2 linked regions of the Sporomusa sphaeroides DSM 2875 genome follow. The protein of the gene in region 1 binds, or shares a complex with, the protein of each later gene. Links are inferred from orthologs where the notes say so. Each region holds a gene or a part of one and is shown on either strand. Other genes may lie near its edges.

Region 1 (7,564 bases):
TCAAAATATGCACTGGGAGGAAAAAGGCGCCTTTACCGGCGAAATCGCTCCCGGCATGCTGAAAGATATTGGCTGCACCCATGTGATTATTGGTCACTCTGAACGGCGTCAGTACTTTGCTGAAACCGACAAAACCGTAAATCAGAAAACCAAGGCTGCTTTCAAGGCCGGTTTAACTCCCATCGTATGTGTGGGCGAGACGCTGGCTGAGCGGGAAGCCAATGCCACGGAAAAGGTTGTCGGTATTCAGGTTGAGGGCGGCTTGGAAGGTCTCACCGCCGAGCAGGCCGCGAACCTGGTAATTGCCTATGAGCCGGTTTGGGCTATCGGCACCGGGCGTACGGCTTCGGCCGGGGATGCCAATGCGGTATGCGCTTTTATTCGCCGTACGGTAGGCGCGATGTTTGGTCAGACAGTTGCCGACAGTCTGCGTATTCAATATGGCGGCAGCGTCAAACCGGACAATATAGCTGAACTTATGGCCCAACCTGACATTGACGGCGCCCTGGTTGGCGGAGCGAGTCTGGAAGCAGATTCTTTCAGCAAGCTGGTGATGTTTTCGGGGAAAGCCTAGACCTTATGAATAAAGGAGAATAAACGTGGCTAAACTTTCTTCCCCCATTGCGCTGATTATAATGGATGGCTGGGGTATTGGCCGTGTTGATGATGAATACAACGCTATTGCCAAAGCCGGTACCCCGCATATTAAGCTGTTAACCGAAATGTATCCCAATACTGCCCTTGTTTGTTCCGGTGAGGCGGTTGGTTTACCGGAAGGGCAGATGGGCAACTCCGAAGTAGGTCACCTGAATATCGGGGCAGGCCGCGTTGTTTATCAGGAGCTTACCCGTATCAGCAAATCTATCCGGGACGGTGATTTTTTTCATAATCCGGTGTTTGTCAAGGTTTGTGAACAAACCAAAGCTTCGGACGGGACGCTGCATCTCATGGGCCTGCTTTCCGACGGCGGCGTACACAGTCATATCAACCATTTGTACGCCCTGCTGGAATTAGCCAAACGACAGGGGATAACCAAGGTCTATGTTCACGCCTTTCTGGACGGGCGGGATGTGCCCCCCTCCAGTGCTGTTACCTATATTAAAGAGCTGGAAGCCAAGATGGCGGAAATCGGCGTTGGCGCTATTGCCACCATCTCCGGGCGCTACTATGCCATGGACCGGGACCAGCGCTGGGAGCGCACCAGCAAAGAATACCAGGCACTGGTTTATTGCCAGTGCGCCCAGGCTCCCACCGCCGTCGAAGCCGTCGAAGCCTCCTATAAAGCCGGCATAACCGATGAATTTGTAGAACCGACCGTGGTTGCCGGTTGCGGCTATTGCGGGATAAAACCCAGAGACGGCGTCATCTTCTTCAACTTCCGTCCCGACCGGGCCCGCCAACTCAGTCATGCCTTAAAGGATGCCGCGTTTGAAGGATTTGAACGGACCCAGGAGGACCTGCCGCTCTACTTTGTGACAATGACCCAGTATGACGAGACGCTGGCCTTGCCGGTGGCCTTTCCTCCGGCTCACACGGCCAATACCCTGGGCGAAGTATTCAGCCGGGCCGGTTATACTCAACTGCGTATTGCCGAAACGGAAAAATATGCTCATGTTACCTACTTCTTTAATGGCGGCGAGGAACAGCCTTTTGCCGGCGAAGAACGGCTGCTTATTCCTTCACCGAAAGTAGCCACCTATGATTTACAGCCGGAAATGAGCGCACCTGAAGTTACCGACAAGGTAGTTGACGCCATAAAATCCGGTAAATATGACCTTATCATTCTTAACTATGCCAATGGCGATATGGTAGGCCATACCGGTGTGCTGGAGGCCGCGACCAGTGCGGTAACAACGGTTGACCAGTGTGTCGGCCGCGTGGCCGGGGCGATGCGCGAACGGGGCGGGATTACGCTGATTACGGCCGACCACGGCAATGCGGAGGTTATGCGTGATCCGGTAACCGGGGAAGCCTTTACCGCCCACACCACCAACCGGGTGCCCTTTATTCTGGTTTCGGAAGCCCACCGGGGCGCCAGCCTGCGTGAGGGGATCCTGGCCGATATTTCCCCGACGATTTTAGCGCTGGCCGGTATTGCTCAGCCGGCGGAAATGACCGGCAAAAGTCTGTTAGCCAAATAAATATGCAGGAGGAAAACACATGTCTACAACCATTGTTGATGTTTTAGCCAGAGAAATTATGGATTCCCGCGGCAATCCGACCGTAGAAGTCGATGTACTGTTAGAAGACGGCACCATGGGCCGCGCCGCTGTTCCTTCAGGGGCATCCACCGGCGCTTATGAAGCGGTGGAACTGCGTGACGGTGATAAAAGCCGTTATCAGGGAAAAGGCGTACTGAAGGCTGTCGAGAATGTAAACGAAATTATTACTCCGGAAATTATCGGCATGGATGCGCTTGACCAAATCGGTATTGACCAAGCCATGCTGGAACTTGACGGTACACCCAACAAAGCCAAGTTAGGCGCTAACGCCATTCTGGGCGTATCCATGGCGGTAGCTAAAGCAGCGGCAGCCGCTTCCGGGCTTACCCTGTATCAATACCTCGGCGGCGCTAACGCCAAAGAAGTGCCGGTGCCGATGATGAACATCCTCAACGGCGGCAAACATGCCGACAATAATGTCGATGTTCAGGAATTCATGATTTTGCCGGTAGGCGCAGACAGCTTTGCCGAAGCTCTCCGCATGGGTTCGGAAATTTATCACAGTCTCAAAAAAGTGCTTGGCAGCCGCGGTTTAGCTACTGCTGTCGGCGATGAAGGCGGTTTTGCTCCGAATCTGTCTTCCAATGAAGAAGCGCTTAAAGTTATCATTGAGGCGATTGAAGCTGCCGGTTACAAACCGGGTGAACAAATTATGCTGGGACTTGATGTGGCTGCCACGGAAATTTTTAAAGACGGAAATTACCATCTCGAAGGCGAAGGTGTTGTGAAAACTCCGGCTGAAATGGTGGAATACTATAGTCAGTTAGTTGAAAAATATCCGATCATTTCGATTGAAGACGGAATGTCTGAAGACGATTGGGATGGCTGGAAGCTGCTGACAGAACGTTTGGGCGGCAAAGTGCAGCTGGTCGGCGACGATTTATTTGTAACCAATGTCGAGCGCCTGAGCCAGGGAATTGCCACCAGAACCGCTAACTCCATTTTGGTTAAAGTAAATCAAATCGGCACCCTGACCGAAACCTTTGACACTATCGAAATGGCGAAGCGGGCCGGCTACACTTGTGTTATCTCCCACCGTTCGGGTGAAACCGAGGATGCCACTATTGCCGATATTGCCGTAGCCGTTAATGCCGGTCAAATTAAAACCGGTGCTCCGGCCCGTACCGACCGGGTGGCAAAATACAATCAATTGCTCCGGATTGAAGAGCAATTGGGTGATCTTGCTCAGTATCGCGGCCGCAAGGTCTTTTATAACCTAAGATAAGTTCGCGCCGGAAGGAGGTGAACTCATTATGCCGAAGGGATATTTTATTCGATGCAGTGACTGCGGTTATCTGTATGAGTGTGAAGAAGATTTGATGGAGTGCCTGAATAAGCATATCTGCGAGCATTGCGGCAGTTCCAATATGGAAGTCATTCAGCAGCAGGAAGGCCGGTTTGGCTGCACCAGCCGCATGAATACGCATGTCGTTAACGCCGACCTGCATCCCGATTTTCCCTAACCGGTTCTCACCTCCGTTAAGGCGTAAAACAGTATGGAAAGACAGCCGGTACCCCCGGCTGTTTATTTTTGAAAATTTTGGGTAAAATATTGTAGCAAATATGTGAAAAAATCGACTAGATAATTGTCAAGCATCCTGGAGTGTGTTAGAATGTTGTTATGCCTTGGCAACGTGATTTGGCAACAAGAAATAACGGTATCAGTCGTGAGGGGGGTTAAGAAGTGATAACAGGACTGATGATTTTGGAAGGCATACTTTCGATTGCATTAATTGCCGTTGTAGTGTTGCAGTCGGGGAAGAGCGCGGGTTTATCGGGTTCGATTGCCGGGGGAGCCGAATCTATTTTCGGTGGTAAAGGTAAGGGCCTTGATGGAATTCTGGCAAAGGCAACCATTATCCTCGCCACTTTGTTTGGAATAGTAACATTGATTTTGGTTAAATTGATGCAGTAGCGTCACTAACCTCAATGGCTGGATACTATCCGGCATATTGGGGTATTTTTGAGGGGTTTATTTCAAAGGAGGAAAAGTTAACAATGGATTTATTGTACTTTGCGCCGGTGGCAGGTATTGTCGCACTGGCTTTTGCTGCGTATTTGATGGCCAGCGTTTTAAGAGAAAGCCCTGGCAATCAAAAAATGCAGGACATCTCTCAGGCTATTTTTGAAGGTGCTATGGCCTTCCTTAATCGTCAGTACAAAACACTTATTCCGTTTACTATCGTTATTTTCTTAATTCTATTTTACATCGACGGTTACAAATTGGCTGTATCCTTTCTGGTAGGTGCCGTTTGTTCGGCCATTGCCGGTTATGTGGGTATGACCTCAACCACCAAATCCAACGCCCGTACCACCGAAGCGGCCCGTCACAGCCTGAACAAGGCGCTGAGTGTTTCTTTCCGCGCCGGTGCGGTAATGGGTATGTCGGTTGCCGGTTTAGGACTTTTAGGTGTATCCGGTCTATACATAATCTTCAAAGACCCTGTTGTTATTAACAGCTTTGCGTTTGGCGCAAGTGCTATCGCTTTCTTTGCCCGTGTCGGCGGCGGTATCTTTACCAAAGCAGCCGACGTTGGCGCTGACCTGGTCGGTAAGGTAGAAGCAGGCATTCCGGAGGATGATCCCCGTAATCCGGCTGTTATTGCTGACAATGTCGGTGATAATGTTGGCGACACCGCCGGCATGGGTGCCGACCTATTCGAATCCTATGCGGCTACCGCTATTGCCGCTATGCTTATCGGTCAAACTGTGTTCAAAGGCGATATCAATGGTGTACTGTTCCCGCTGGTTATCGGTGCGGCCGGTATTTTTGCATCCATTGTCAGCACCTTCCTGGTTAGAACCAGTGAAGACGGCGACCCTCAGGCGGCCTTAAACAGAGGTATCTGGGGCACCAATATCCTGGTGGCTTTTGCTACCTATGGTTTTGCCAGCATGATGTTCCCGGCTCAGGCTATGGGCATTACGATTGCGGTTATTTGCGGTCTGGCGGTTAACGTACTTGTTGGCGCTATTACCGAATACTATACTTCCAATAACAAGCCTCCCACACAACACATTGCCGATGCTTCCCAAACCGGTCCGGCTACCAACGTTATTGCCGGTATTGCCTGCGGTCTGAGAAGTACCGCACTGCCGATGCTGGTATTTGCCGTTGCTATCTGGGTTGCCTACAGTGCAGCCGGTATCTATGGTATTGCTATGGCAGCCATGGGCATGCTGTGCACAGCAGGCATGGTTGTTGCTGTTGACTCCTTCGGTCCGGTAGCCGATAATGCCGGTGGTATTGCCGAAATGGCTGAACTTGGACCTGAAATCCGTAAAACCACTGACAAGCTGGATGCGGTTGGTAACACCACTGCGGCTATTGCCAAAGGTTTTGCCATTGGCTCGGCGGCGCTTACCGCCCTGGCCTTGTTCACCGCGTTTGGTGAAGAAATAGCTAAAAACCCCAAACTGTCCGGTCTTCTGGTTAATGGCCATCTGGTAATCAACCTGACCGAACCGGCTGTTATTATTGGTATCTTCCTGGGCGCGACCCTGCCGTTCCTGGTGTGTGCTTTTACTATGGAAGCAGTTGGTAAAGCTGCCTTTGAAATGATTGGTGAAGTTCGCCGTCAGTTCCGTGAAATCCCCGGCATTATGGAAGGCACAGGCCGTCCTGACTATGCCAGCTGCGTGGATATCAGCACTAAAGCCGCTATCCGTGAAATGATGCTGCCTGGTCTCTTTGCCGTAGGTTCTCCGATTCTGGTTGGTTTCGTACTTGGCGCGAAAGCGCTGGCAGGCTTCCTGGCCGGTGCTACTGCTGCCGGTGTGCTGCTGGCTCTCTTTATGTCCAACGCCGGCGGCGCCTGGGACAATGCCAAGAAATGGATTGAGACAGGCAAATTAGGCGGTAAAGGTACTCCTGCCCATGCTGCCGCAGTTATCGGCGACACGGTTGGTGACCCGTTCAAAGATACTTCCGGTCCTGCCATGAACCCGCTGATTAAAGTTGCCGGTACTATTTCACTTATTATTGCTCCGCTGCTTTTCTTCTAAAATCTAATGATGAAACGCCAAGCTATTGTAGCTTGGCGTTTTTTTAATCTAAAGGAACTTCTCTCCTAATAACTTGGTTTTCTGCTTACGGGGCGATGCCAAAAGTAAAACCGCTTCTCGCGTTTGTTTTCTTTCTGTGGGAGATAATGGTATAATAGTATAAGTAAAATAGGTGGTGAGGTGAAGCGATATGCGCAAACCGCTGATTGGTATTACTGCCAACCAGTTTGTGACAGAAGGCGGGATCATGGCCGGCACCAAACGGCAATTTGTCAGTGATGCCTATGTCCGGTCGATACTTAGCGCCGGCGGGGTGCCTGTGTTGCTGCCAATTATTACCGAGCAGTCAGCCATTGAGCAACAACTGGCTGCAATGGACGGCCTGCTGCTCACCGGAGGTGGCGATATGCAGCCACAGCTGTTTGGGGAAGAGCCGGTGCCGGCACTGGGTAAAGTCATCCCTGAGCGCGACACGCATGAATTGCTGCTTGTCGCTTTGGCACTGAAGGCAGATAAGCCGGTACTGGGCATTTGCCGGGGCTGCCAGGTGCTGGCCATCGCGTCAGGCGGCACTATTTATCAGCATTTATCGGCAGATGAAGCCACTATTCAGCATGACCAGAATTCTCCTGCCGATTATGCCGGACATACCGTTTTGCTGGAGCCTGGCTGCAAATTAGCCACGATATTAGGGGACAAAGTTATGACCAACAGCTTCCATCATCAGGCCGTCAAGAGCGCTGGCCGCGGGCTTACCGTGAGCGCACGGGCCAAGGATGGAATTATCGAAGCCATTGAGCATGAAACAGCCGCTTTTGCGGTGGGCGTTCAATGGCATCCTGAACTAATGATTGACAGCAATCCGGCCATGCTTGCATTATTTGAAGCGTTTGTCAGTGCGGCCGGCCGGAAATACTAGTAGTAATTGTTCAATGGGGGAGTTTGAATTGGCTATTATGCCAGGATCTGAACCTTTTTTTCTGCCTGGTGGTGAACAGGGTGTACTTTTGGTACATGGTTTTACCGGAGCGCCGTCAGAGATGCGCTTGGCAGGAGAATATTTACATAAGTTAGGCTATACTGTATTAGCGCCCCGGCTGCCGGGGCATGGAACAACGCCCCGGGAAATGGCGAAAACAACCTGGAATCACTGGTATGGCAATGTTGAGGACGGTTATCATTTATTAGCGGGAATATGCAGCAGTGTTTCGGCGGTGGGGTTGTCCATGGGGGGGCTTTTGACCTTGAAACTGGCCAGTGAATATCCGCTGAGGCGGCTGGCAGTTCTTAGTACACCCATCTATATTGCCAACAAGCAACTGCCCCTGCTGCCCTTG
Region 2 (4,652 bases), 2.7 Mb from region 1 along the record:
TCACGATAAAGTCGAGATTCCGGCATCGAAAATTAAACAAGCCGTAGTCCAAATCCTGAAAGACGAAGGTTTTGTTAAAGATTACGACATGATCCAAGATGGCAAGCAGGGAATGCTGCGGGTTAGCCTAAAATACGGCCCAAATCGCGAAAAAGTAATTACAGGAATCAAGCGCATTTCTAAGCCCGGTCTTCGCGTTTATGCTAAGAAAGAACAGTTGCCGCGCGTACTGGGTGGTCTCGGGATTGCGATTATCTCAACATCAAAAGGCATCATGAGCGATAAAACCGCTCGTAAAGAAGGTCTGGGCGGCGAAGTAATCGCATACGTTTGGTAGTCTAGTGATACAGGAGGTGCAATATGTCTAGAATTGGTAGGACTCCCATAGCTGTTCCTGCTGGCGTTACCGTAACCATCGGCGACAGCAATTTCGTAACAGTTAAAGGCCCTAAAGGCGAACTGACCCGCCAACTCCACCCTGATATGATTATCGAGCTGGAAGGCAGCGTCATCAACGTCAAGCGGCCTACAGATAATAAACAACACCGTTCGCTCCACGGTTTGACCCGGACGTTGGTCAGCAATATGGTAACCGGAGTAACCCAGGGTTTCGCGAAAACCTTAGAGATTGCCGGTGTAGGCTATCGTGCTGCTAAAGCTGGTCAAAAACTGGCGCTTACCTTAGGCTTCTCCCATCCGTTGGAAGTTGAACCGCCTACAGGTATCACCATTGATGTTCCCGCACCTAACCGGATTGTTGTCTCCGGTATTGATAAAGAAGCGGTCGGTGCACTTGCTGCTAAAATTCGCGGTTATCGCGAACCGGAACCGTATAAAGGTAAAGGCATCAAATACGAAGGCGAAATTATCCGCCGCAAAGTCGGTAAAGCCGGCGGTAAAGGCAAGAAATAAACTCAAAAAAGGTAATTTAGGCGAAAGGAGTGAACACCTTGCTGCGTAAACCAAGCAAAAACATCGCGCGCCAAAAGCGGCAATTAAGAGCACGGAAAACTCTGATTGGCACCGTTGAACGCCCGCGTCTAAACGTATTCCGCAGTTTGAAGCATATTTATGCTCAGATTATCAACGATAAAACCGGTACTACCTTAGTAGCGGCCAGCACACTGGATAAAGACATCAGTGCTAAAGTTGAATACGGTGGAAATACAGATGCAGCCAAAGCTGTAGGCGAGGCAATCGCTAAACGGGCCCTCGAAAAAGGAATCACTAAAGTGGTATTTGACCGCGCCGGCTATATCTATCACGGCCGCGTGGCTGCTCTGGCAGCTGCTGCACGCGAAGCCGGACTTGAATTCTAAGAAAAGGAGGGAAATTAGTGGCTAGAATTGATTATACCGGTCTTGACCTTAAAGAAAGAGTAGTGTTCATTAACCGGGTTGCTAAGGTAGTAAAAGGCGGCAGACGCTTTTCCTTCAGTGCGCTGGTAGTTGTCGGCGACGGCGACGGCCATGTCGGTTTCGGCTTGGGCAAAGCTGCCGAAGTACCGGAAGCTATTCGTAAAGGCGTAGAAGACGCTAAAAAAAGTCTTATCAAGGTTCCTCTTGTCGGCACCACCATTCCCCATCAAATTACAGGTGAATTTGGCGCAGGCAAGGTATTGTTAAAGCCTGCCTCCGAAGGTACTGGCGTAATTGCCGGCGGTCCGGCCCGTGCGGTGCTTGAACTTGCTGGTATTAAAGATATCTTAACCAAATCACTTGGTTCATCTAATGCCAACAACGTAGTACGTGCCACCATAGTCGGCCTTAGCCAACTTAAACGCGCTGAAGAAGTTGCCAGCCTGCGCGGCAAGACCGTTCAGGAACTGTTGGGTTAAGGAGGTAACATCATGGCGAAAATCAAAATTACTTTGACCCGTAGCTTGATTGGCAGACCCGAAGACCAACGCGCAACCGTAAAAGCTTTAGGTCTCAAGAAAACCAACAGCTCGGTCGTACAGGAAGATAATGCGGTAATCAGAGGCATGGTTCGCAAAGTAGAACACCTTGTTACTGTAGCAGAAGTAGCTGAATAAATTACAAAATGGCGTTAGCCAATATACTAGTTCAAGGAGGTGCTGTTAATGAAATTACATGAATTAGCTCCAGCGCCTGGTTCAAAAAAAGTTCGCACCCGTGTAGGCCGTGGACTTGGTTCCGGTCTTGGTAAAACTTCCGGTAAAGGCCACAAAGGTCAAAAAGCCCGTGCCGGCGGCGGTGTGCGTCCTGGTTTTGAAGGCGGCCAAAAGCCCTTGTACTTAAGATTGCCCAAACGTGGCTTCACCAATATATTTGCCAAAGAATACAGCGAAGTTAACGTAGCTGTACTCAACCGCTTTGATAACGGAACGGTGGTTGATCTTGAGGCATTGGTAGAAGCTGGTGTAATCAAAAAAGTGCTTGACGGTCTTAGAATCTTAGGCAATGGCGAGCTTAACAAGGCTCTAACAGTAAAAGCCAATGGCTTTACTAAGTCGGCCGCTGAAAAAATTCAGGCAGCCGGCGGTTCTGTCGAGGTGATTTAATTGCTGGCAGGGCTCTCGAACGTTTTAAAGATTACCGAACTGAGGCAAAAGGTAGTATTTACCTTAATTATGTTCCTGGTGTTTCGCTTAGGCACACATATCCCGGTACCGGGAGTGAATGCCTCTGTCATCGAGCAGCTGTTTACTCAAGGTAATCTGTTTGGGCTTCTGGATATGTTTTCAGGTGGTGCTCTCAGCAAGTTTTCAATTTTTGCGATGAGCATAACGCCCTATATCAATGCCTCGATTATCATGCAGCTACTCACCGTAGTTGTACCGAAATTTGAGCAATGGTCCAAAGAAGGCGATGAAGGTCGTAAAAAAATTACCCAAATTACCCGCTATGGTACTGTTGTGCTTGGTTTTATCCAAGCCATTGGTATGGCCTTTGGCCTAAAAGTAGCTATCATCAACCCCGGGGTTGGCTCCATCCTTCTTGTGGCGATTACCCTGACCGCAGGAACGACGTTCCTAATGTGGGTGGGTGAGCAAATCACCGATAAAGGGATTGGGAACGGTATCTCGCTTATTATCTTTGCCGGTATCGTATCAAGCCTGCCGGGTGGCATCTATACGATGTTTGAGTATTTGAGTGCCGGAACAATTAGTATATTTAGTCTGCTATTGTTCTTAATAATTGGTTTGGCCATGATTGTATTTGTTATCGCAATACAGCAAGGCCAGCGCAGAATTCCTGTTCAGTATGCCAAACGGGTAGTTGGCCGGAAAATGTATGGTGGCCATTCTACTCACATTCCGCTGAAAGTAAATCAAGCGGGCGTTATTCCGATAATCTTTGCGTCATCTGTGCTGATGTTCCCAGTAACCATTGCTCAGTTTATTAATGTACCCTGGGTAAAAACCGTGGCAGAGTGGTTTGCGTGGGGCACGCCGATACAAACAGTTTTGTATGCGCTCTTAATCGTGTTCTTTACGTATTTCTACACTGCGGTTACTGTGAATATATCAGATATGGCAGAGAACATGAAAAAACACGGCGGATTTATTCCGGGCATCAGGCCGGGTAAACCCACCGCCGATTATTTAGACCGGATTATGACCAGAATTACCCTGGCCGGATCCATATTCTTGGCCATCATCGCCATATTGCCAAACTTCATCGGAGCCATAACCAATATCCAGGGAGTGTATTTTGGCGGTACAGCTCTGCTCATTGTAGTAGGCGTGGCCTTAGACACCATGAAGCAAATTGAGGCGCTGGTACTCATGCGTCATTATCAAGGCTTCATGAAGTAGGAGGTAGTGGTCATGTTTATTCTGTTAATGGGCCCGCCTGGTGCCGGTAAAGGCACCCAGGCGGCCAAACTGGTAGAGAAATTCAAAATTCCCCATATCTCCACAGGAGATATGTTCCGGGCAGCCGTTAAAGAAGGCACCGAGCTTGGAAAACAGGCTAAAGCCTGTATGGATGCGGGTCAACTGGTGCCAGACAGTGTCACTATCGGCATTGTCAAAGAGCGCCTGGCGAAAGAGGATTGCCAAACAGGTTTTATCCTTGACGGTTTTCCCCGTACCACTGTCCAAGCCGAAGCGCTTGACCGCACATTGACAGAGCTCGCCATTAAGCTTGACCGGGTTATTAATATTACGGCTCCGAGTTCAGAATTGGTTGGCCGTATGACCGGCCGCCGGATTTGCAAAAGCTGCGGTGCTACGTATCATGTAGCCTTTAATGCTCCGCAAAAAAGCGGCGTTTGTGACAAATGTAATGGCGAACTGTACCAGCGGGCTGATGATACGGAAGAAACGGTAGTCAACCGCTTATCGGTATATCAAGCGCAAACCCAGCCACTGATTGAGTATTATCAGGATAAGGGACTATATACCGAAATTAACGGGCTTCAACCGATTGACGATGTTCTAAATGATATTGTCGGCAGCTTGCGAGGCGGCCAAGTATGATTATCTTAAAGTCACAAAGGGAACTTAATTACCTGCGTGATGCCGGGCGAATAGTGGCCGAAACGCTTGCAGAAATAAAAAAAGCGGCGCAACCTGATGTCACTACGCTTGAACTTGACAGGATTGCTGAGCAGTATATTAAAAGCAAGGGTGCAACGCCGGCATTTAAAGGCTATCACGGCTTCCCCGGCAATATCTGCGCCTC

The links. The genes of interacting proteins can lie anywhere in the genome.
Region 2: the proteins of secG (region 1) and secY are in contact, whole or in part, in a crystal structure (PDB 5AWW), measured with the Thermus thermophilus proteins. The link is inferred for Sporomusa sphaeroides DSM 2875 from one-to-one orthologs. Residues at the interface, in WP_223903268.1 of Thermus thermophilus: Tyr5, Ile9, Tyr12, Leu13, Ala16, Leu19, Val20, Val23, Leu24, Gln26, Glu27, Pro28, Gln30, Gly31, Ala32, Asp34, Leu35, Met36, Gly37, Gly38, Ser39, Ala40, Asp41, Leu42, Phe43, Ala45, Arg46, Val48, Tyr53, Thr56; in WP_096411648.1 of Thermus thermophilus: Leu14, Gln16, Arg17, Phe20, Ile34, Pro35, Pro37, Ile72, Arg108, Arg109, Asn112, Gln113, Arg116, Ile117, Ile120, Pro145, Gly146, Trp147, Phe152, Phe155, Val156, Val159, Thr160, Val162, Ala163, Gly164, Ala166, Leu167, Trp170, Glu173.

What each region holds. Positions count from the first base shown.
Region 1 is NZ_CP146991.1:3,203,320-3,210,883, reverse strand. The notes cover bases 2,743-5,521. They hold secG (preprotein translocase subunit SecG), read left to right. Parts: upstream 2,743-3,906; coding sequence 3,907-4,137; downstream 4,138-5,521. Other genes in these bases: SPSPH_RS15010 (sodium-translocating pyrophosphatase), read left to right, coding at 4,221-5,521; SPSPH_RS15020 (hypothetical protein), read left to right, coding at 3,476-3,685; eno (phosphopyruvate hydratase), read left to right, coding at 2,743-3,447. Outside these bases: tpiA (triose-phosphate isomerase), read left to right, coding at 1-574; gpmI (2,3-bisphosphoglycerate-independent phosphoglycerate mutase), read left to right, coding at 600-2,141; more of eno, read left to right, coding at 2,161-2,742; more of SPSPH_RS15010, read left to right, coding at 5,522-6,227; SPSPH_RS15005 (gamma-glutamyl-gamma-aminobutyrate hydrolase family protein), read left to right, coding at 6,418-7,146; SPSPH_RS15000 (alpha/beta hydrolase), read left to right, coding at 7,175-7,564. UniProt on the Bacillus subtilis protein: Involved in protein export. Participates in an early event of protein translocation.
Region 2 is NZ_CP146991.1:524,866-529,517, forward strand. The notes cover bases 1,749-4,652. They hold secY (preprotein translocase subunit SecY), read left to right. Parts: upstream 1,749-2,524; coding sequence 2,525-3,781; downstream 3,782-4,652. Other genes in these bases: rpsE (30S ribosomal protein S5), read left to right, coding at 1,749-1,837; rpmD (50S ribosomal protein L30), read left to right, coding at 1,850-2,035; rplO (50S ribosomal protein L15), read left to right, coding at 2,084-2,524; SPSPH_RS02420 (adenylate kinase), read left to right, coding at 3,794-4,447; map (type I methionyl aminopeptidase), read left to right, coding at 4,444-4,652. Outside these bases: rpsH (30S ribosomal protein S8), read left to right, coding at 1-337; rplF (50S ribosomal protein L6), read left to right, coding at 361-912; rplR (50S ribosomal protein L18), read left to right, coding at 951-1,319; more of rpsE, read left to right, coding at 1,337-1,748. UniProt on the Bacillus subtilis protein: The central subunit of the protein translocation channel SecYEG. Consists of two halves formed by TMs 1-5 and 6-10.